DNA from 2 places in the Microbacterium deminutum genome. Region 1 is predicted to be linked to the other one. Evidence: predicted binding sites of a transcription regulator. Region 1 holds the regulator's gene; the other holds the start of a gene.

Region 1 (10,353 bases):
CGCATTCGAGTCCGACTTCGCGCAATTCTGCGGCACACGCAACGCCATCGGCGTCGGCAGCGGGCTCGACGCATTGTCGCTCATCATCCGGGCCATGGGAATCGGGCCGGGCGACGAGGTGATCGTGCCCGCCAACACCTTCATCGCGACGGTGCTGGCGGTCAGCGCGAACGGCTCCGCGCCTGTGCTCGCAGACCCCGACCCCGAGACGATGCTGCTCGATGCCGCCACGGTGGAATCGCTCATCACCGCGCGCACCCGGGCCATCATCGCCGTCCACCTCTACGGCCGCCTGTGCGACATGGCAGCGCTGTCCGAGGTCGCCGAACGCCACGGCCTGCGGCTGATCGAGGATGCCGCCCAAGCGCACGGCGCCGCACGCGACGGCCGCCGAGCCGGCGCGTTCGGCGACGCGGCCGGGTTCTCGTTCTACCCGACGAAAAACCTCGGATGCCTCGGAGACGGCGGCGCCGTGACGACGGACGACGACGCACTGGCGGAGCGCATCCGGATGCTGCGCAACTACGGGTCCGCAGCCAAGAACGTCCATGAACTCCGCGGAGTCAACTCGCGGCTGGACGAACTGCAGGCGGCCGTGCTGGGCGTCAAGCTCCGCCACCTCGACGACGACAACCTGCGCCGACGCGAGATCGCCGCACGGTATCGCGAGCTCCTCGCGGGATCGGGCCTCATCACGCCGACGACGTCCGAGCCGGATCATGTCTTCCACCTGTTCGTCGTCCGCACGTCCGAGCGAGACCGGGTGCAGGCGGCGCTGCGCGAGGCGGGGATCGGGTCGGCGATCCACTACCCGACGCCGCCGCACCGCCAATCCGCCTATCGGGCGCTCGCGCGCACACCGCTGCCGGTCGCCGATCGGCTCGCCGACGAAGTCCTCAGCATCCCGATGCATCCCGCTCTGTCGGATTCCCAGGTGGTCCGGGTCGCCGAGGTGCTTCGTGGCGTCGCCTGAGCTCGTCTCCGCGCTCGTGCCTGCGTACAACCACGCGCGCTACGTCCGCGAGTGCCTCGAGGCTCTGCGCGCGCAGACCCACCGTCCACTCGAACTGCTGATCGGCGACGATGGATCGTCCGACGACACGGTCGACGAGATCCGCTCGTTCCTGCGCGAGCACGGTCATGAGTTCGATCGCGTCGTGTTCCGGCCGAGTGCCGCGAACCGCGGCACCGCGGCGACCCTGAACGACCTGCTCGCCCACGCCCGCGGCCGCTACCTGTTCCTGAACGCGTCGGATGATCGCGCGGCGCCTCGCGCGATCGCCACCCTGGCGGCGGTGCTGGATGCCGACTCCCGCGCCGCCCTCGCGGTGGGCGACAACATGATCATCGACGACGCCGGCGAGCGGATCTACTGGGGTCCACGACGGCAGGCGCAGCAAGTTCCGTCTGACACGAGTTACCAGACCTGGGCCCAGTATCTGCGAGCCGATTTCGGTTCCGGCGTCTTCGACGCACGTCATTTCGGGAGGGCCGGCACGCTGTATCGAGGCAACCACGTCCCCAACGGCAAGCTTTTCCGGCGCGCCGCGGTGGAGGCTGTCGGCGGCTGGCGGGTGGGCGCCATGGAAGACTGGGACCTGAACTTCCGTCTCGCCTGCCGATTCCGTCTCCGCTTCGTCGACGAGGTGCTGTTCTGCTACCGGTGGCACGACACGAACACGATCCGGAATCCGCCACTCGTCGATGGGCCGAGAGCGGCGACCAAGGCGGCCATCACCGATCAGCTTCGCAATCCGTTCGTGTACCTGCGCGTGATGGCGGACCGTGACAACCGCTCGGGACTTCCACTCTGGAGCCTGCTTCGCGGTCAGCCCCCGGCGTCTGGTCCGGGCGAATTCCGTGCGGGTCGCCCGCCCGAGGTGCGGGCGCGCTCGAGAACTGCACGAATCCGATCGTGGCGGCGCTGGCGCGGGTAGAGGCCCGAGCGGACACAAACCGACGCTGCGTGCTGCCAACCAAGGCTCGACGCTCGCGTCGTGGCGTCGGACGGCCGCCCAGCCTGGTCGACGCACCGGTTCGTCGTGTCAACGTCACCGCACGCATACTCGGCGGGTTCGCGGCATCCGCCCCCGTAGAATCGACGGGACATGTCACCCCGCGCCCTGAAGCCGCTCGAGCCCGCCGCGACCCCGCCTGAGCTGATCCGCAACTTCTGCATCATCGCCCACATCGACCACGGCAAGTCGACCCTGGCCGACCGGATGCTGCAGATCACCGGCGTGGTCTCGGACCGCGACATGCGCGCGCAGTACCTCGACCGCATGGACATCGAGCGCGAGCGCGGCATCACGATCAAGAGCCAGGCGGTGCGGATGCCGTGGGCCTCCACCGACCTCGGGTCGTCGAGCGAGCGAAGCGAGCCGAATCGCGCCGACGCCATGCAGACCTACGCGCTCAACATGATCGACACGCCCGGGCACGTCGACTTCACGTACGAGGTGAGCCGCTCGCTCGCGGCGTGCGAGGGCGCCGTCCTGCTCGTCGACGCCGCTCAAGGCATCGAGGCGCAGACTCTCGCGAACCTGTATCTCGCGCTCGAGAACGACCTGCACATCATCCCGGTGCTGAACAAGATCGACCTGCCGGCGGCCGACCCCGAGAAATTCGCGCTCGAACTGGCGAATCTCATCGGCGGCGACCCCGACGACGTGCTGCGGGTCAGCGGCAAGACCGGGCAGGGCGTCGAAGAGCTGCTCGACCGGATCGTGCGCGACATCCCCGCCCCGACTGGCGATGCGAACGCGCCCGCACGCGCGATGATCTTCGACTCGGTGTACGACTCCTACCGGGGTGTCGTGACCTACGTCCGAATGATCGACGGCAAGCTCGAGCCACGAGAGCGCATCCAGATGATGTCGACCAGGGCGACGCACGAGCTGCTCGAGATCGGGGTATCGAACCCCGAGCCGACCCCGAGCAAGGGGCTCGGCATCGGCGAGGTCGGCTACCTCATCACCGGTGTGAAGGACGTCCGCCAGTCAAAGGTCGGCGACACCGTCACAAACGCCCGCAAGCCCGCACAGGTCGCGCTTGCCGGGTACACCGACCCGAAGCCCATGGTCTTCTCGGGCATCTACCCGATCGACGGCAGCGACTACCCGGTGCTGCGTGAGGCGCTCGACAAGCTGAAGCTGTCGGATGCCGCGCTGCAGTACGAGCCCGAGACCTCAGTGGCACTCGGCTTCGGCTTCCGCTGCGGATTCCTGGGGCTCCTGCACCTCGAGATCGTCACCGAGCGCCTGGCGCGCGAGTTCGATCTCGACCTCATCACCACGGCGCCGAGCGTCATCTACGAGGTGACGACGGATGCCGGCAAGCAGATCACCGTGACGAACCCCAGCGAGTATCCCGACGGCCGGGTCGCCACCGTGTCGGAGCCGATGGTGAAGGCCGCGATCCTCACCCCGAAGGACTACGTGGGCACCGTCATGGAGCTCTGCCAGTCCCGCAGGGGGACGCTGCTCGGCATGGAGTACTTCAGCGAGGAGCGCGTCGAGCTGCGCTACAACATGCCGCTCGGCGAGATCGTCTTCGACTTCTTCGATCAGCTGAAGTCCCGCACCCAAGGCTACGCGAGCCTCGACTACGAGCCCAGCGGGCAGCAGGAAGCGGACCTCGTGAAGGTCGACATCCTGCTGCAGGGCGACAAGGTCGACGCCTTCTCGTCGATCGTGCATCGCGACAAGGCGTACGCGTACGGCGTGCTCATGACCGAGCGGCTCAAGAAGCTCATCCCTCGCCAGCAGTTCGAGGTGCCGATCCAGGCCGCGATCGGCGCGCGGATCATCGCCCGCGAGTCGATCCGGGCGATGCGCAAGGACGTGCTCGCCAAGTGCTACGGCGGCGACATCACGCGCAAGCGGAAGCTGCTCGAGAAGCAGAAAGAGGGCAAGAAGCGGATGAAGATGGTCGGCCGTGTCGAGGTCCCCCAAGAGGCGTTCATCGCCGCGCTCTCGGGCGACACCGAGGGCAAGGACAAGAAGTAGCCGGTTAGGCTGGAACCCATGCGTCGAGGAACCTTCCGGGACGAGACCGTCGACTACGCGGCCGTCGGGGCTACTCAGGCACCCGACCTCATGCACTATCCTCCGGAGCGCAGCACCCCCGCGGAGGAGTCGTGGCGCATCGGCAGCGGCGAGGCTCGCTTCCAGTCGGCGAGCGAGGCGCTGCTCTCGTGGGCGGCGCAGCGCGGCGCCGGACTCGAGCTGAAGGATGTCCGCCCGGCATCCGGGCCGATGTACTCCGGCGTGAGCTTCGACGCCGAGGGCAACCCCGTCGCCCCGAGCCGGGCCGAGACCGACGTGCGGTACGACGCCGACGGCACGCCGTATGTCGGGGCTGGAACCACGATCCGACTCGATGGGCGGATCAAGGGCATGCGAGCGGATGCCGAGCTGCGCGTGATCTTCGCGATCGAGGAACCCCGCCGCGTCGGGTTCGCCCTGGGGACCATCTCGGACTCGGTCGTCAGCGGCGAGGAGTCCTTCATGCTCGAATGGAACGACAAGGACGAGGTGTGGTTCACCGTCCGCGCCTTCGATGCGCCGGCCGCGCTGCTGTACCGAGTGTTCCCGGGGCTCATGCGCCGGCGACGGCGGGAGCTGTTCACGCGGTACCTCCGCGCGATTTCTCCGCTGTACACCACCCCCGCGTGACACGCTGATGGGCTCCGCGCTGCCGCTCGGCGAGCCGGCACCGGTCGACGGGTCGCTTCCCGACGCCACCGGCATCGACCAGGCCACGCCATTCGGCGTCTATCTGCACGTCCCGTTCTGCCGCGTCCGCTGCGGGTACTGCGACTTCAACACCTACACATCGAGCGAGCTGCAGGGCGCGCGCCAGGACCAGTACGCCGACACCCTGCTGCGCGAAGTGGCGCTCGCCGAACGGGTGCTCGGGGCGGCGGGACCCCTCCGGCCGGCGAGCACGGTCTTCTTCGGTGGCGGAACCCCGACGCTGCTGCCGCCGGGCGATCTCACGCGGATGCTCGACGGTGTCCGCACGACCTTCGGGATCGAGGCGGATGCCGAGGTCACCGTCGAGGCGAATCCCGACACCGTGACGGATGCCGTGGCGGCCGAGCTGGCGGCATCCGGAGTCACCCGCATGTCGATCGGCATGCAGTCCGCCGTCCCGCATGTACTCGCGGCGCTCGATCGCACGCACGAGCCTGCGAACGTGCGCACCGCGCTCGTTTCGGCCCGGGCCGTCGGGTTCGACGTCAGCCTCGACCTCATCTACGGCGCGCCCGGCGAGTCGCTCGTGGACTGGCGGGCATCGCTCGAGGACGCGGTCGCGCTCGCACCCGACCACATCTCGGCGTACGCGCTGATCGTCGAGGAGGGCACGAAGCTCGCCCGGCAGATCCGCCGTGGCGCCGTGCCCGCGCCCGACGATGACCTGCAGGCCGACATGTACGAGCTCGCCGACGACCTGCTCGGCGCCGCCGGGTACGAGTGGTACGAGGTCTCGAACTGGGCGCGCTCCAACTCGCAGCGCTCTCGCCACAATCTCGCGTACTGGCAGGGAGCGGACTGGTGGGGCTTCGGTCCCGGCGCGCACAGCCACATCGCGGGCGTGCGCTTCTGGAACGTCAAGCACCCCGCCGCGTACGCGCAGCGGCTCGCGGGCGGCGAGTCGCCCGCGGCAGGTCGCGAGCGACCGGATGCCGCGGCCCGGGCCCTCGAGAGCGTGCTACTGCGCACCCGGATCCGCGAGGGCCTGCCGGTCTCGGAACTCCTCGGCGAGGGCCGCCACGCCGTCGCGGCGCTCATCGCCGACGGGCTCGTCGACGGACCGTCGGCGCTGCACGGCAGCATCGTCCTCACGCGGCGCGGACGCCTGCTCGCGGATGCCGTGGTCCGGGCACTCACCGACTGATCAGCTCTCGCGGTGCGGGCGATCGCCCCCGGTCGCCCCGCGAGGGAGCGAAGCGACCGAGACGAGACGCGCCGAACCCAGGGGACTGGCCATGCACGTCACGTAACCCCGTTTCTTCTCGCTTCGCTCGCTCAACGACCGAGCAGGTCCGGTCGCCCCGCGAGGGCGCGGAGCGACCGAGACGAAACGCGCTGAACCCGCGGGAACGACCTACCCTCGGGTGACGGCGTTTCGTCACGCCCCTCGCTCAACGACCGAGCACGTCCGGTAGAATTGGCACTCAAGTCATGCGAGTGCCAAGTCACTCCGGTGCGGATGTCCCTGGCGCCGACAGCATGTGAGGAGGCGGGATGGTCAGCGAACGCGGTCTGCAGGTGCTGCGCGCGATCGTCCAGGACTATGTCGACACGCGTGAGCCGGTCGGAAGCAAGACGATCGTCGAGCGGCACGCGTTCGGCGTGTCGGCGGCGACGATCCGCAACGACATGGCCCTCCTCGAAGACGAGGAGCTCATCGCCGCGCCGCACACGTCCTCGGGTCGCGTCCCGACCGACAAGGGCTACCGCGTCTTCGTCGACCACCTCTCGGAGCTGCGGCCGCTCAGCGCCGCGCAGCGCAGCGCGATCTCGTCGTTCCTCGAAGGGCCGGGCGATCTCGACGATGTGCTGGTGCGGACCGTCCGAGCCCTGACCCAGCTGACCGGCCAGGTCGCCATCGTGCAATATCCGTCGTTCGCGCGCGCGCATGTGTCGCACGTCGAGCTCGTCCAGCTCGGCAGTGGTCGGATGCTCGTCATCGTCGTCACCGACACCGGGCGCGTGTCGCAGCGGATGACGTTCGTCGGCGCGCACTTCGACGACGACGATCTCGCGCGCATGCGGGCCGAGCTCGGCACACTCCTCGTCGGACGATCCGTCCGCGACGGCGTGCAGCGTATCGATGACCACCTCTTGAAGACGGCTCCGGCCCCGGCATCACGGGATGCCGCGATCGCGGCGATCATCCGCGTCGTGGCCGAAGAGCTCGAGGAGTTCCGCCAGGACCGGCTGGTCCTCGCCGGGAGCGCGAACCTCGCTCGCAGCGAGGCGGACTTCCGCGGCAGCATCTATCCCCTCCTCGAGGCCATCGAGGAGCAGGTGACGATCCTCAAGCTCATGAGCGAGATGGTCGCCGACGAGCACGGTCTGGCCGCGAGCATCGGCCGCGAGAACGATGCATTCGGCCTCGGCGAGGCATCCGTCCTCGCATCCGACTATGACGCGACCGGCTCCCGGGCCCGGGTCGGCGTGCTCGGGCCGACCCGCATGGATTACCCGACGAATCTCGCCGCGGTGCGGGCGGTCGCCCGCTACCTCACGCGCATGCTCGAAGAAGACGAGAGCAGCCGCTGACGGCGGCGACGATTTCACATGATCCGCGGCTCGCCGCGGCAGGAAGGCGAATGTGGCTGACCACTACGAGGTCCTCGGCGTCTCACGCGACGCCACCACCGACGAGATCAAGAAGGCGTATCGACGCCTGGCACGGCAGCTGCATCCCGATGTCAATCCCGGCGCGGATGCGTCCGAGCGGTTCAAGCTCGTCACTCACGCGTACGACGTCCTGAGCGATCCCGACCAGCGCGCCCGCTACGACATGGTGGGCGATCAGCCGTTCGGCGGTGCCGGGGGCACCGGCGGGTTCGGCGGGTTCAGCGACATCTTCGAGACGTTCTTCGGCGCCGCCGGAGGAGGCGGCCGAGGCGGCCGCCCGCGCTCACGACGAGAGCGGGGCCAGGACGCGCTCGTGCGGGTCACGCTGGAACTCGGGGATGTCGTCTTCGGCGCCCACCGCGAGATCGAGGTCGACACCGCCGTGCTGTGCGAGACGTGCAGCGGGTCCTGCTGCCAGCCCGGCACCACGCCCGTCACGTGCGACATCTGCCACGGGACGGGACACGTGCAGCGCCAGGTGCGCAGCCTCCTAGGCAACGTGGTGACGACTCAGCCCTGCAACATCTGCCAGGGCTACGGCACGACCATCCCCTACCCGTGCGCGACGTGCCAGGGTCAGGGGCGCGTCCGTGCCCGCCGCACGGTCTCGCTCGACATCCCGGCTGGCGTCGAGACCGGGCTGCGCCTGCAGCTTCCGGGCTCGGGCGAGGTCGGGCCGGCGGGTGGCCCCAATGGCGACCTCTACATCGAGGTGACCGTCTCGCCCCACGAGATCTTCAGCCGCGACGGCGACGATCTGCTCGCGACCCTGGAAGTGTCGATGCCCGACGCGATCCTCGGCACGACGACGACGATCGAGTCGCTCGACGGGTCGGTCGAACTCGAGTTGCGCCCTGGAGTGCAGGCAGGGGACGTCCTCACCATCAAGGGTCGCGGGATCACTCCGCTGCGCGGCACGCAGCGCGGCGACCTGCGTGTCGGAGTGCATGTCGTCACTCCGACACGCCTCGATCACCGCGACCGCGCTCTCATCGAGGAGTTCGCCAAGCGCACCCGGGCCCCCGGTCCGCGACTCGCGGAGTTCCACCAGGGACTGTTCGCCAAGCTCCGCGACCGCTTCCGCAACGGGTGACGGATGCCGCTGCACTTCCTCCTCGATCAGCCTGCTGCGCAGCAGCCCGGCGACGCCGTGGTGCTCACCGGAACTGAGGCGCACCATGCGGCGACCGTCCGACGCGTGCGCGTGGGCGAAGAGGTCACGATCGGTGACGGCCGCGGGGTGTGGCTGGCGGGTGAGTGCGAATCGGTGGCGCCGCGAGAAGTCGTCGTGCGGATCGCGATGAGGACCGAGGTCGCTCGACCGCATCCGCGGATCGTGCTGGTGCAGGCGCTCGCGAAGGGCGACAGAGACGAGCTCGCCGTGCAGGCTGCGACCGAGCTGGGCGTCGACGAGATCGTGCCGTGGCAGGCGGCGCGGAGCGTATCGCGGTGGGACGCCGCCAAGGCCGAGAAGGGCCGGGCGCGGTGGGCCGCGATCGTGCGCGAGGCGGGCAAGCAGGCCCACCGCGCCTGGCTGCCCGACGTGTCGTCCCTGCTGTCGTCGGCCGCGCTTGCCGGGCGTGCGGCGGCGTCCCGTCTTCTCGTGCTCGAGCCGAACGCACCCACGGCCCTGACGTCGCTCGTCCTCGGGGCGAACGACGACATCGTGCTCGTGGTCGGTCCCGAGGGCGGCATCGCGCCCGATGAGCTGGAGGCGCTGGCCGCGGCCGGCGGGGAGCCGGTCCGTCTCGGCGACACCGTCCTGCGCACGTCGACCGCGGGGCCCGCGGCACTGGCGGTCGTGAATGCCGCGCTGCGGCGCTGGTAGCAGGCGCTGCTCGGTGGCCCGAGCGTTTCGTCTCGCTTCGCTCGCTCAACGACCGGGCACGGCACGTCCGGTCGCCCCGCGAGGGAGCGAAGCGACCGAGACGAAACGCGCTGAACCTCTCGAAGCGCCGGGTGGCTGCTGGCCCGAGCGTTTCGTCTCGCTTCGCCCGCTCGACGACCGGAGGGCCGAGAGCCGGGGCCGTCGATACACTGGATGGCATGAGCGAACCGTCGATCTTCACGCGCATCCTGCAGGGTGAGATCCCCGCCGAGATCATCGCGGAAACCGAGAACGCGTTCGTCATCCGCGACATCGCACCCAAGGCTCCGGTGCACCTGCTCGTGATCCCCAAGACCGAGGAGTACCGCAATGTCGTGGAACTCGCGGCAGGCGATGCCGACCTGCTCGCCGAGCTCGTCGGCCTCGCCAACTCCGTCGCCGCCGAGCAGTCGGACGGCGACTTCCGGCTGATCTTCAACACCGGCGAACGGGCCGGCCAGACCGTGATGCACGTGCACGCGCACGTGCTCGCCGGCGAACTGGACGAGAAGAGTCTCGGTGCCTGACGATTCACCGGTTGTCGACCGCGTCTATGCGGACGGCGTCGCCATGGTCCAGCTTCTGGGTCCGCAGGACCGGCTCCTCCGGGTGGTCGAGCGCGAGCATCCCGGCGTCGATGTGCACGTCCGCGGGAATGAGATCACGCTGACGGGGGATGCCGCATCCGTGGCGGCCGCCCGGTCGCTCGTGGACGAGCTGCTCGCCATGACCAAGGCGGGTCACGACCTCGCGCCCTCGGATGTGTCGGCGTCGAACCGGATTCTGCAGGCCGAGGGCGCCCAGCGCCCCTCGGAGGTGCTGGGCGAGGCGATCCTGTCCTCTCGCGGGCGGATCATCCGGCCGAAGACGCTCGGCCAGAAGGCCTACGTCGACGCCATCGAAGCGAACACGATCGTCTTCGGCATCGGGCCGGCGGGCACCGGAAAGACCTACCTCGCGATGGCGAAGGCGATCCAGGCTCTGCAGCGCAAAGACGTGAGCCGCATCATCCTGACGCGGCCGGCCGTCGAGGCGGGGGAGCGACTCGGGTTCCTCCCCGGCACCCTCAACGACAAGATCGATCCGTACCTCCGACCGCTCTACGACGCGCTC
Region 2 (10,353 bases), on a different contig from region 1:
GGTCGCCGCCCTCGACATCGTCCTCACCGAGGAAGAGGTCACCCGTCTCGAAGAGCCATACATCCCCCAAGACCCCTACTGGTACTGAGTTCCATCGAGCACGCCACGGCGATCAGCAACGGCGCTATCCCCGCTCTACCGTGGGACCGGATCCTGTCCGAGGTGCCGCGATCGTGAAGAGTAGGGCGGCAAAGCCATGGCGCGATGCCCGAGTTGCTGAGGTGCGCACCGGACAGGATCGAGTTGACGAGCGCCCACACCGTCTGGCACCGAACCTAGCCATACCCGGCGAGGTGTCGGTCAGTCCCGGGTCGACCACGTATACGCCGATCCCCTCCGGAGCCAGTTCGACGTGGGCTTTGACGGCCAACGCGTGCACTGCCGCCTTGGAAACTGCGTACGAGGCTGCGCCCGCATTCACGGGGATCCCGAACTGCGGATCGCCGTGCGATCCGCCGCCGCTGCCCACGATGATGACGACCGCGGCGTCGGCGCGCCGTAAGGCGGGCAGGAAGGTCTGAAGAGTGCGCCACGTCCCGATCACGTTGACAGCCAGCAGATGGTCAACCGAGTCGAGGTCGGCGTGCGAGGCCACCTCGTCCCATGGCGCGAACTCGGCGGCGTTCGCGACAAGCAGATCAAGCGCCGTGGTCGAGTACTCCGCGGCTACCCGCCGCATGTCCGCGCTCGACGAGATGTCCGCGGTCAGGAAGCGGCTTGCGTCGCCTTCCATGCGTACCCAGTCCGTGGGTGGCTGACGACCTAGAGAGTCCACCAGCCACCCTTCCCTAAGAAGCCGCTCCGCGGTCGCGGCTCCAATACCTCGCCGCGCCCCCGTGACGACGGCGCGGAGCCGCGCATCCTGCATCGTCCCCATGGTGATCCCTTGCGGCCGGGTTGCGTGCTATGAGTCGGAAGCCGCGGCGTCCGCGACCGGATGCTCGATCTCGGTATGGCGCGACCGGTCGGTCGGAGAATCAGCCCGTAGCTTGATTGTGCTCAAAAGCCCGGCGGCCAGGAAACCTGCGGCCGCATAGGCGGTCCATGAGGTTGCCAGGGCCAGGGCTGCACGGGCCTCGTCCGCCGCATCAGGGAATCGGATGGAGAGTTCGGGCATTGCGGTGCCGGCCGACCCGACGACGGCGGAGACGATCGCGTCCGACCCGGGGACGCCGTCCAGGCGGCGTTCCAGATCTAGCTGCAGCACCGTGAACAGCAGCGTGCCCAGCAGCGCGATGCCGAGGGCCGAGCCGAATTGCCGTGCGGTGCTCTGCGTTCCGGAGGCCTGGCCGGAGCGTCCGACGGGCACTCCAGCCAGTGCGACGTTGGTGATCTGTGCGGTAGCAAGCCCAATGCCGAATCCGTAGACGGCAAGCGGGATCACGATCGCCCACCATGGCGTGTCGGTTGAGATCACAAGACCCAGCGCACCCAATCCGATGATCTCCAGGACGATTCCCATCCGAACGGACGTGATGGGGGTGATACGGTCCACTGTCGCACTCGCGAGTCCGCTGGCTCCGAAGGACCCGAGCGCGAGTGCGAGAAGCACCACTCCGGTCTCGAGTGCGGTGTAGCCCAGAACGTTCTGCAGCCACAGCGGGAGGGCCAGAATGATCCCGAACTCGCCCAGCGACACGATCGCCGCCACGGTCGTCCCGTTGCGGAAGGACGGAATGCGAAACAGCTCGGGCGCGATCAGGGTGGGCTTGGATGCTGCGGCGCGGCGGATCGTACGGATCACGAACCCCGCGATAGTCGAGGCCGAGATCAGCAACGCGAAGACGATGGGTGACAGAATGAACGGCCACTCCAAGGCCCCGATGCTCGGAGCATCCTTAGCGAACCACCACCCGTCGGTGCGACCTTCGATGAGCGCGAACACCAGCGTGCCCGCAGCGATCACGGACAGCACCGCACCCCCACCGTCGATCCGGGTGGGCAGCGCAGACTTCGACTCGCGGACGAACACGGCAACCCCGACCACGATGACGATCGCGATCGGAATGTTGATCCCGAACGCCCACCGCCAGGAGAACGAGGTGGTCAGCCATCCCCCGAGCAAAGGCCCCACCGCGGCCATTCCCCCGATAGTGGAGCCCCAGATCGCGAAAGCGATCCCCCGCTCGCGACCGGTGAAAGTCGAGTTGATCAGCGACAGGCTCGCGGGCAGGATGGCGGCGCCGCCGAGTCCTTGGATGAGTCGCGCGCCGATGAGCCACGCACCGGAGTCGGCGAACGCCGCGGCAACACTGGCCACCGCGAACACCACCACGCCGAGAATAAGCAACCGCCTGCGTCCAATGTTGTCGGCCACTGCACCGAAAACGAGGAGGAAGGACGCGAAGACGAGGGTGTAGCTCTCCTGGATCCACTGGACTTCCGTGGAGGTTATCCCGAGGTCTTTGACGATGGAGGGGATCGCGACGTTGACGATGGTGGAATCGACGATGATCATCGCCACCGAGAGGCTGATCGCCACCAGACCCATCCAGCGCCGTGAGTTCGAGTCCGAGCGAATCGCTAGTTTATCTAGCTTTGTCACGAGGGTGACAGTAGCCCATCGCGACTCCATTAGCTAGTTTATCTAGCGATATCTGCCTTCACCTGGGAGCTGGGCCGATCGCGGTGCTGCTGTCGAAGTCGCTCGCGATGGCGAACTGCGGAATCGTCCGACCCCGCGGCATCACTCTCCGGGACGAGACTCCCGCTCGCTCACCCGCGCCTGGTGCTGAGGAAGATCAACATCCAAGCCTCCAACGGCGTCATCCACACCATCGACCGCGTCCTCTCAAGCCGACGCGCCAAGCGCCCCACCGCCGTGACACTCCCCAGCATCGCAGCGGTCGCCCTCCTGCGCGCGGGGACCACTCGCCTATCGTCAGCAGGCCGACTGACGTTCTGACGATCCGGCTGCACTCAGCCCGACCCGCAAAGCGATGACCAACAGGACACAACCCGACTGTCGCTCTTACCCGGTGGCGGCCAGTGACGAGTCGCCTGAAACGCGCAAATATGCGAGCTCTGCTCGGCACTTCTTCGACGTCCCACAAGGGCGCCGCCCACATCGACTGTTGTCCCGACGTGAAGTTGTTGCGGTGATTCCAACGAAGGTCGCCAACGCCGATGTCGTTGTCGTGCGTGGCGGTCTCAGGGGTTCAGGACGACCTTGATGCAGCCATCCGTCTTGTTCTGGAACGTGTCGTACAGGTTCGGGGCGTCCTGCAGCGGCGTGTGGTGGGTGACCAGATCCATGACCCCGAGTGGACCGGCGGCGTCCTCGACCAGGGGGCAGCAGGTCGTCGATCCACGGCTTCACGGTGCACTGTCCCATCCGCAGCGTCAGCTGCTCGTCGAACATCGTCTTCATCGGCAGGATGTCGGCGTCGCCTGCGTACGCGCCGCTGAGCGAGACGGCGCCGCCGCGTCGCACCAGGTCGATCGATGCATACACCGCGGCGAGCCGGTCCATGCCCGCGCGGTCCATCAGCTTCTGCGAGATCGGGTCGGGCAGCAGTCCGACGACGGACTGCGCGAGCTTCACCCCCGGGTTGCCGTGCGCCCTCCGGGCCCACTGCGTCGATCACCGAGTCGGCTCCGCGTCCATCGGTGAGATCGCGCAGCTCGTCCACGACGGTCTCGGTCAGATCGTAGGTGAGCGCGCCGTATGTTCGGCCATCTCGCGGCGCTCTGGTTCCGGGTGCATTTTGCGTGGTCGGCGTGGCAATGTTCTGTAGCCTCCTCGGTGGCGGTTTCGGCGTCGACATACTGCTCGCAGCTGATCGAGGAAAGCGCTGATGCTCGGAGGCTCACGCTGGCAGTCGTGGACGAGACGGGAATCCTGGGTCTGCTGCTGGGCTCCGTGAACGCGACGTGTGCTGAACACGCCCGCCGTCCGGTGCTCGTCCTTCACTTATCCGCGACCGAGCCACCCCATTCCCGCTGACTCTGACCGGTGCCCAGACCACCGCAAGTTGCCGTCACGGGACCTTCGTCCTCACTTACGGCGACTGGTCGGAGCTTCACTGGAACCACAGCCGTGATACGGCGCAAGGAGAAGATGGAGATGATGTCATGAACAAGACCGACGACGCGGTCGTCTCAGCGCTCAGCGAAGAGGAATGCTGGAACCTGCTGGCGCGCCGGCAGTTGGGTCGCATTGCTGTGGCCGTTGACGGAGAGCCTGACATCTTCCCCGTGAACTACGTGATCGACGGCCCGCGAGTGTTGTTCCGCACGGCGCCCGGCTCAAAACTCGCAGAGCTCACGATCAACCCGCAGGTCGCCTTCGAAGTCGACGAATACGACGACACGTCCGCCGCGAGCGTGGTGCTGAAGGGGATCGCCAGCCGTCTCGAACTGCAGCGTGAGATCGACGCTGCCGATGCGCTTCCACTCTCTCCGTGGATTCCGACTCTCAAATACCGCTGGGTGCGGATCGCCCCGGTCTCGATCACGGGCGTCCGGTTCGAACGCGGCCCAGAACCTGACCGCTACGTCGCCTCGGCGAATGACGCGTGGACCTGACGCGGTTCGGCCACCTGATCACCGTCACCTGTCTGGGGTCCGCCGCGGTTATGGCGCTGTCCGTCCGTTCAGGGTGCCCAGGATCTCGGCGGCTTCGGTCGGGTAGAAAGCGTGAGTCGCCCTGTTGATCGGCACCCAGCGAATGGGGCTCCCTTCGTGACGCCAGGTTCCTCTCGGAATTCTCGTCGCAGGGCGGCCTCGGCTGTTTGCCGAACTCAATGCCGGAGGTGTGCGGTTCGGATGATGAGCGAGCGCCGAAAGAGTCGCAGCCGGTCGGCCGCGAAGAGCGAGGACCCGACCGGTGGGCTTGTCGGTCAGGACGTGCGTCGTAGATTCGAACAAGGTTGCCCCAGACCCCGGTGGACTCCACTCGAATTCGCGGATGCGCAAGGCTGGAGCAGCGGTGGCAAAGTTGAGATTCGGCTCTCCGGAGCACTGTTGTGAACTCGACGATCGCACCCTCGCGCATCTGGCGGTCGTCATCGTGGACGAGTTGCGCCGGAACGACGGATTCCCGTTCACGTTTCAGGACGATGTCGGCGCCACCACGGTGTGGCTTTTCTCTCAACGTCCCACTGGAGTTCGATTTCGATGACCCCGCGGCGATGGGTGTCTCCATCAACCGGGACTGGGTGGACGCGCTGCAGCGTGCCGCGCGCACCGCCCACGGTCTCCGCCTCGTGGCCGAGCCCGTCAGCTCCCCCGTCACCGCCGGGTCCCCCACGCGATAACACGCCAGCACGACGGCGTGACGACCCTGACACCCTCTCCCGAGGTTGCGAACGCGACGTGCGCCCGACAGCGGCCCGGGGTTCGACCAGGCGTCTCATACGAGGGTGTCGTTGAAGTTGGAAGGACTGACACTTCAGCCTCGCCGCGACTCCAGGTGATGCCTCCCCTCGTCGTCGCGCGTTAGCGGGAGTCCCAGCGGAACCAGCGGATTCCGATGAAAGTGAACACCAGGACATACCCCGCGCAGGCCAGCAGCGCGTACGTTTGTTGGTCGCTCCACGGCGTTGCGCTGAGCACGCCGGCGAGGAGCGTCAGGAGAGCTCCGACGCGTGACCATGCCGTGATGGATTGCATGACGTCGCGGAGGATCCCGGTTGTCCCGAGCAGACCGAGGAGCACGAGGATGGTGAACAGGATCCGGCCGATCGCGTTGACGGCGTTGGTGGAAGGCACCAACGCCACGAGAGCTTGTCCGATCGACAGGAAGACCGCGGCGCCGAGGACGGCGATCGCGGGCACGAGCCCGTATTGGGCGGCATTGATGGTCAGACCGTGGAGGATGGCCCCGACGACGACCACGATCGCGGAGGCCACCAGGGCAGCGGCCAGTTGGACGCAGAGCCGGCTCATCATGATCGTCCAGGTCGGGGCGGGGCTGACACGCAGCCTCTGCAGCACGCCGGCGTCGCGATCGTGCGCGAGCGCGAGGGAGTAGCCGAGCAGGGCGGACAGCAGCAGTCCGAGCGTCAGAGCCAGGGCCACGATCCCTGCCGCCCCGCCGAGTCGCGGCGCATTTCCGAATGTCGTGGCCACGAGGATCACGATCGGCAGGAGGATGCTCAGCACCGTCGAAACCCTGTTGCGGAGAAGCACAACCGTGGCAGGCCACGCTGCCGGAGATCGTCCCCGGAAAGAGCTCGGCTCGGCCACCCGGCTCGAGATGGTCGGGGCCAACTTCGGTCGCTCGGTCGGACCCGCCCTCGCCGGCCGACGCGACTTTGGTGAACTTGGGGTTGACTTAACCTGCGCTGAATCGCGGTTTCGTTGGGTGCGGGTTGTCGTTGATCAGTCGGCCCAGTCGGGAGTCTCGGCTGTGGTTCGGCTGGCGCCTCTCCAGATGGTGTGCATCTCGGAGCCGTCGACGTTGGCGACCCGCAGCTCGTTGTGGTCCCATCCGCCCTGGTACCACTCGAATACCAGCTGTGAACCATCGGGTGACCAGTCGGCGTTGAATGCGTTGGCGTCGGGAGGCACCCCGAACAACTCGCGGGGTTCGCCACCACGGGCCGGCACGACCCAAAGGGACTGGTTCGACCCGCCCGAGACCGCGCGGTGGAAGAGGATCTGATCGCCGTCGGGCGAGAACCGTGCGGGACCCGGCAATGGGATGTCACCACTGATGCGCACAGCAGTGCCGCCTTTGACACTCGTGACGAACAGGTCGCCGGTCATCGGATCGCCCTGATCGGAGGCGCTGGTGACACGCATGTAGACGATCTGCCGTCCGTCCCCCGAGAAGGATGGGTAGTCGTCGTAAGGGAGGAGAGCCTTTTCGGCGTTCGGCGGTGTGATCGTCGTGGCCGCACCGCCACTTACCGGCGACACCGAGAGGCCGACAGCGTGACCGTCGAGTGGCATCGACGCGGCGTACGCCACCAACGCCCCGTCGGGTGAGACAGCCGCGTCGGCGCTGCCGGCAACGGCATCCGGTGCCACCGGATCGGCGGCAGCGTTGTGATAGTCCGCACGCCAGAGCACCCGGCGGCCCGGCGTGGGCTCACTGTCGTAGACGAACGCGTCACCACCCGCGCAGGGTGGACGCGACTTCATTTCGTCGCGGCAATAGAACGTGACCACCGATCACCTCACCGTCGACCGTGAACCGAACCACCCAGCAACTGAAAGGACGCTCGACAGAGGGCGGGAACACCGCCGCACTCGCACGCCATCTGGCATACTAATGTCCGCTCCGGGCTAAGTGGTTCATGGTTCACCTGATCTTGTCCAGCGATGCTCTCGCTATTGGATCTGGGGACGGACGCCGGCCTGTATGCGTGTCGCTCAGTTGTCGTGGTTCACGATGTTGAAGACATTGCCGTCGGGGGCACGGACGAAGAATCGATGCACGCCCCAGGGTTCATGGGTCAGCGGGTACACGATCTCGTATCCGCGCTGCTTGACCTCCTCGTAGGCCGCGGTGACGTCCGGCGTCAAGATCGACGCGACCGGATCCACCTGTGCGGATGCGTCCCGCGTGACGAGTTGGATCCGCACCGTCTGGTCGTAGGCGCTGGGCTCGGAGGCGGAGAATTGTGCGACCCACCCCAGATTGAAGTCGTCCGTGCTCAGTCCGAGGAATTCCGTGTAGAACCCTCGCGCAGCAGGAATATCAGCGACATGCAGATCGGCGAGAACGCGAATGACTTCCATGCGGCCATGCTCGTCGCCGGTGGAATGTCTGTCGAGTCCACAAGCAGGACGGTCACACCGGGACCGCTCGGAAGGCAGTCCTCCAGAGGGCACCGTGCGTGACGCATCGTTCACGTCGTGTGGCGCATGGATCACCTCGACTGATTGAGTCAGCGACGATCCCTCTGGGTGCGAATCGACTTGTGTTCGCGCTCGGCAGCCAAGGTGAACGCAGGCGGGTAGATTCGCCTTGTGTCGCAGCGGATCGACCCGACCTGGCGCGTACTCGAGAGTTACTCAACGCACGACGGTTTGCGCTGTGTCGATCTGTTCGAGCGCCCAGACGCAACCTTCGGCTTCGAGCGCTTTCGTCGTGATCCGGAAGATCTCGGGATATGGACCGCGCTCGGAAACGACTCGGCCATCATATTCAGCGACGTCGAGTCTGCACGGAGGGAAGCCGCACGACTCTCGCCAGACATCTTCGATCGCTGACCGTCCTTCCGCATTCGCGGATCCCTCTGCGGGCATCGTGCGCTTGAGTGCGTTGTGCTCTGTCGCAGGCGAGATCCACTCGGCCGATGGGGTCGTTGACCGTCGACTCTGGGGCGGTTCGCCGTTGGGTCACCTTGGGATCTTCAGCGGGTGAGTGCCGTCGAGCGTGTGGAACGCCCGGTTCCCGACCCTCACTCGCGAGATGGTTGCAGGGAACCGGGCGTTCACGGCGGCGATAGGGCAGCCGCTGACTACTGTTCGATCGGCTGGGGTTCGGTTGATTCGTGTGCCTGGATGGTGGACTTCGACGCGCTGCCGGCGACTTCGATGCGGCGCGGGCGGGCCTTCTCGCTGACGGGGATGGTCACCGAGAGGACGCCGCTGTCGTAGGACGCGCTGATCATGTCTGTGTCGATCCCCTGGCCGAGGTTCAGCTGCCGCACGAATGTGGCTGCTTCCCGTTCGCGGGTGATCCACTTGACGCCCTCGCCGGAGGTGAGGGTGCGTTCGGCACGGATCGTGAGCAACTGGCCGTCGACGTCGATATCCACGGAGCCCGGGTCAACACCCGGCAGGTCCGCGGTCAGGACGTAATGGTCGCCGTCACGATACAGGTCCATCGGCATCCGGCGCGGGCCGCGGCGTGCGTCGAAGAGCGTCGACGCAAGGCGGTCCAGGTCACGGAACGGGTCGTAACTTGCCATGAGCTTTTCTCCTAACGTGTTCGCCCCGGGGGTTCCGGGATCCAAATCGATAGTTGAGCCAGCACGACTCAACCATCTCCAAGATTAGCACTCACCCCATGAGAGTGCCAACGGTGCGCCGTCATCGATCCGGGTAGTGGCGTTGGCCGGCGGTGGTCCCTGCGTGATCGTGAAGAGCCGGCCGGACCACGTCTGCCAGGGTCAGGCGGCGGGCAGGTGCGTCGTGATCTGCCGTGCGGAGCGAGTCAGTCGTGCCCAGGCGTGGAGGCTATCTCCAAAGGGCGACATTTAGGGCGGGCGTGTAGCCGGCGCCCTTGAACACTGCCCGATCGCCTCCTAGAATCCCGCAACGAAGGGAGCGATCTGACATGGATGGACCAGATCTTCTCGCGGCACGACTTCTCCGCGCGATGGTCGCAGACGATGTCGATGCCGTCAGTCACCTCGTCGTCGAAATCGAAGACAGCAACTACGCCGGTCTCGTCGCCACAGGACTCGCACAGTCCTACATCAGCGAAGTGCTGAAGACAGCCAGACGCGAACCGCTCCTGCGTGCGCTCGAAGCGCGGATCCTCGAACTGACAGACGGCGCCGAGGAAACAAACGACAACTCGGCCTGATCACCCCTCGACCATCCCGTCCCGCCGAGTTGCGCCTTGTGTGGTGGAATGCGGTTGAATCCGCGGGCCAAGTGGGCAGCGATGCCGCGCGGAACCGAGGAAGGCCGAGTGATGGACGAGGTGCTGTCTTGGCTGTTGCAGAGCGAGGAGCCTTCCGTCCGGTGGAGGGTGCGCACCGGCGTTCTGGGCGAGGCGGACGACACGCGATCGGTACGTGCGTTGCGGGACGAGGTTCGCCGGTCGCCGCGGGTGCGCGCGATCGTCAAGGGGGCAGAGGGCATGCGCCCCTACGCGAAGTGGAAGGGTCCTCATTGGGCCCTGCTGTCGCTGGCCGGATTGGGGTACCCCGCGGGTGATTCCGAGCTCTCCTCGCTGCGGGATGCGGTGCTCGACCACTGGCTGGCCCCGCGCTACATGAAAGACGTCGATGTCTCGCGCGCGACCAAGGCGGCGGCGCAGGCGGGGGTGGTCCGGATTGCGGGTCGGGCGCGTCGGTGCGGGTCACAGCAGGGTGGAGCCTTGCTGGCAATCGTGCGGCTGGGGATCGATGATGGCCGGGGTGCAACGCTCGCCGGGCGCCTGCGCGAATGGCAGTGGCCCGACGGTGGGTGGAATTGTGACGTTAGCCCGTCTGCGGCCATGTCGTCGGTGAACGAGACGCTCCTGCCGATGCGTGGATTGAAGTCGTACGCGGACGCTTCGGGTGACACGTCCGCGGCGGACACGGCCCGGGGTGCGGCAGAGGTGCTGTTGGAGCGTCGCGTCGCATGGCGGCGGTCGTCGGCTGAACCCATTGCACCGGACGTGATGAAGACTCACCACCCGGTCTACTGGCACTACGACTTTCTCGCGGGTTTGATCGGCCT

What was found. Region 1 encodes HrcA, which represses chaperone genes, less so after heat shock. Its sites were predicted from a motif close to TTNGCACTCGNNNNNNNCGAGTGCNAA; they were not measured.
Region 2: ABD212_RS13915 (Hsp20/alpha crystallin family protein) is a predicted target of HrcA. The motif match lies at 8,952-8,978, and genes of this name have one in related genera.

Annotation. Positions count from the first base shown of each region.
Region 1 covers NZ_BAAAOG010000001.1:1,349,390-1,359,742, reverse strand. Annotated here, with positions in the region: gene ABD212_RS06240 (DegT/DnrJ/EryC1/StrS family aminotransferase) at 1-973, shown strand, start outside; gene ABD212_RS06235 (glycosyltransferase family 2 protein) at 960-1,937, shown strand; gene lepA (translation elongation factor 4) at 2,109-4,007, shown strand; gene ABD212_RS06225 (DUF1990 domain-containing protein) at 4,026-4,676, shown strand; gene hemW (radical SAM family heme chaperone HemW) at 4,684-5,901, shown strand; gene hrcA (heat-inducible transcriptional repressor HrcA) at 6,252-7,292, shown strand; gene dnaJ (molecular chaperone DnaJ) at 7,345-8,466, shown strand; gene ABD212_RS06205 (16S rRNA (uracil(1498)-N(3))-methyltransferase) at 8,470-9,201, shown strand; gene ABD212_RS06200 (HIT domain-containing protein) at 9,420-9,767, shown strand; gene ABD212_RS06195 (PhoH family protein) at 9,811-10,353, shown strand, end outside.
Region 2 covers NZ_BAAAOG010000006.1:704-11,056, reverse strand. Annotated here, with positions in the region: gene ABD212_RS13960 (aldo/keto reductase) at 1-88, shown strand, start outside; gene ABD212_RS13955 (SDR family oxidoreductase) at 125-868, opposite strand; gene ABD212_RS13950 (DHA2 family efflux MFS transporter permease subunit) at 905-2,491, opposite strand; gene ABD212_RS13945 (pyridoxamine 5'-phosphate oxidase family protein) at 4,075-4,527, shown strand; gene ABD212_RS13940 (DUF7882 family protein) at 4,910-5,122, shown strand; gene ABD212_RS13935 (ABC transporter permease) at 5,440-6,132, opposite strand; gene ABD212_RS13930 (TolB family protein) at 6,325-7,116, opposite strand; gene ABD212_RS13925 (VOC family protein) at 7,321-7,689, opposite strand; gene ABD212_RS13920 (hypothetical protein) at 7,921-8,163, shown strand; gene ABD212_RS13915 (Hsp20/alpha crystallin family protein) at 8,415-8,867, opposite strand; gene ABD212_RS13910 (hypothetical protein) at 9,236-9,487, shown strand; gene ABD212_RS13905 (hypothetical protein) at 9,569-10,353, shown strand, end outside.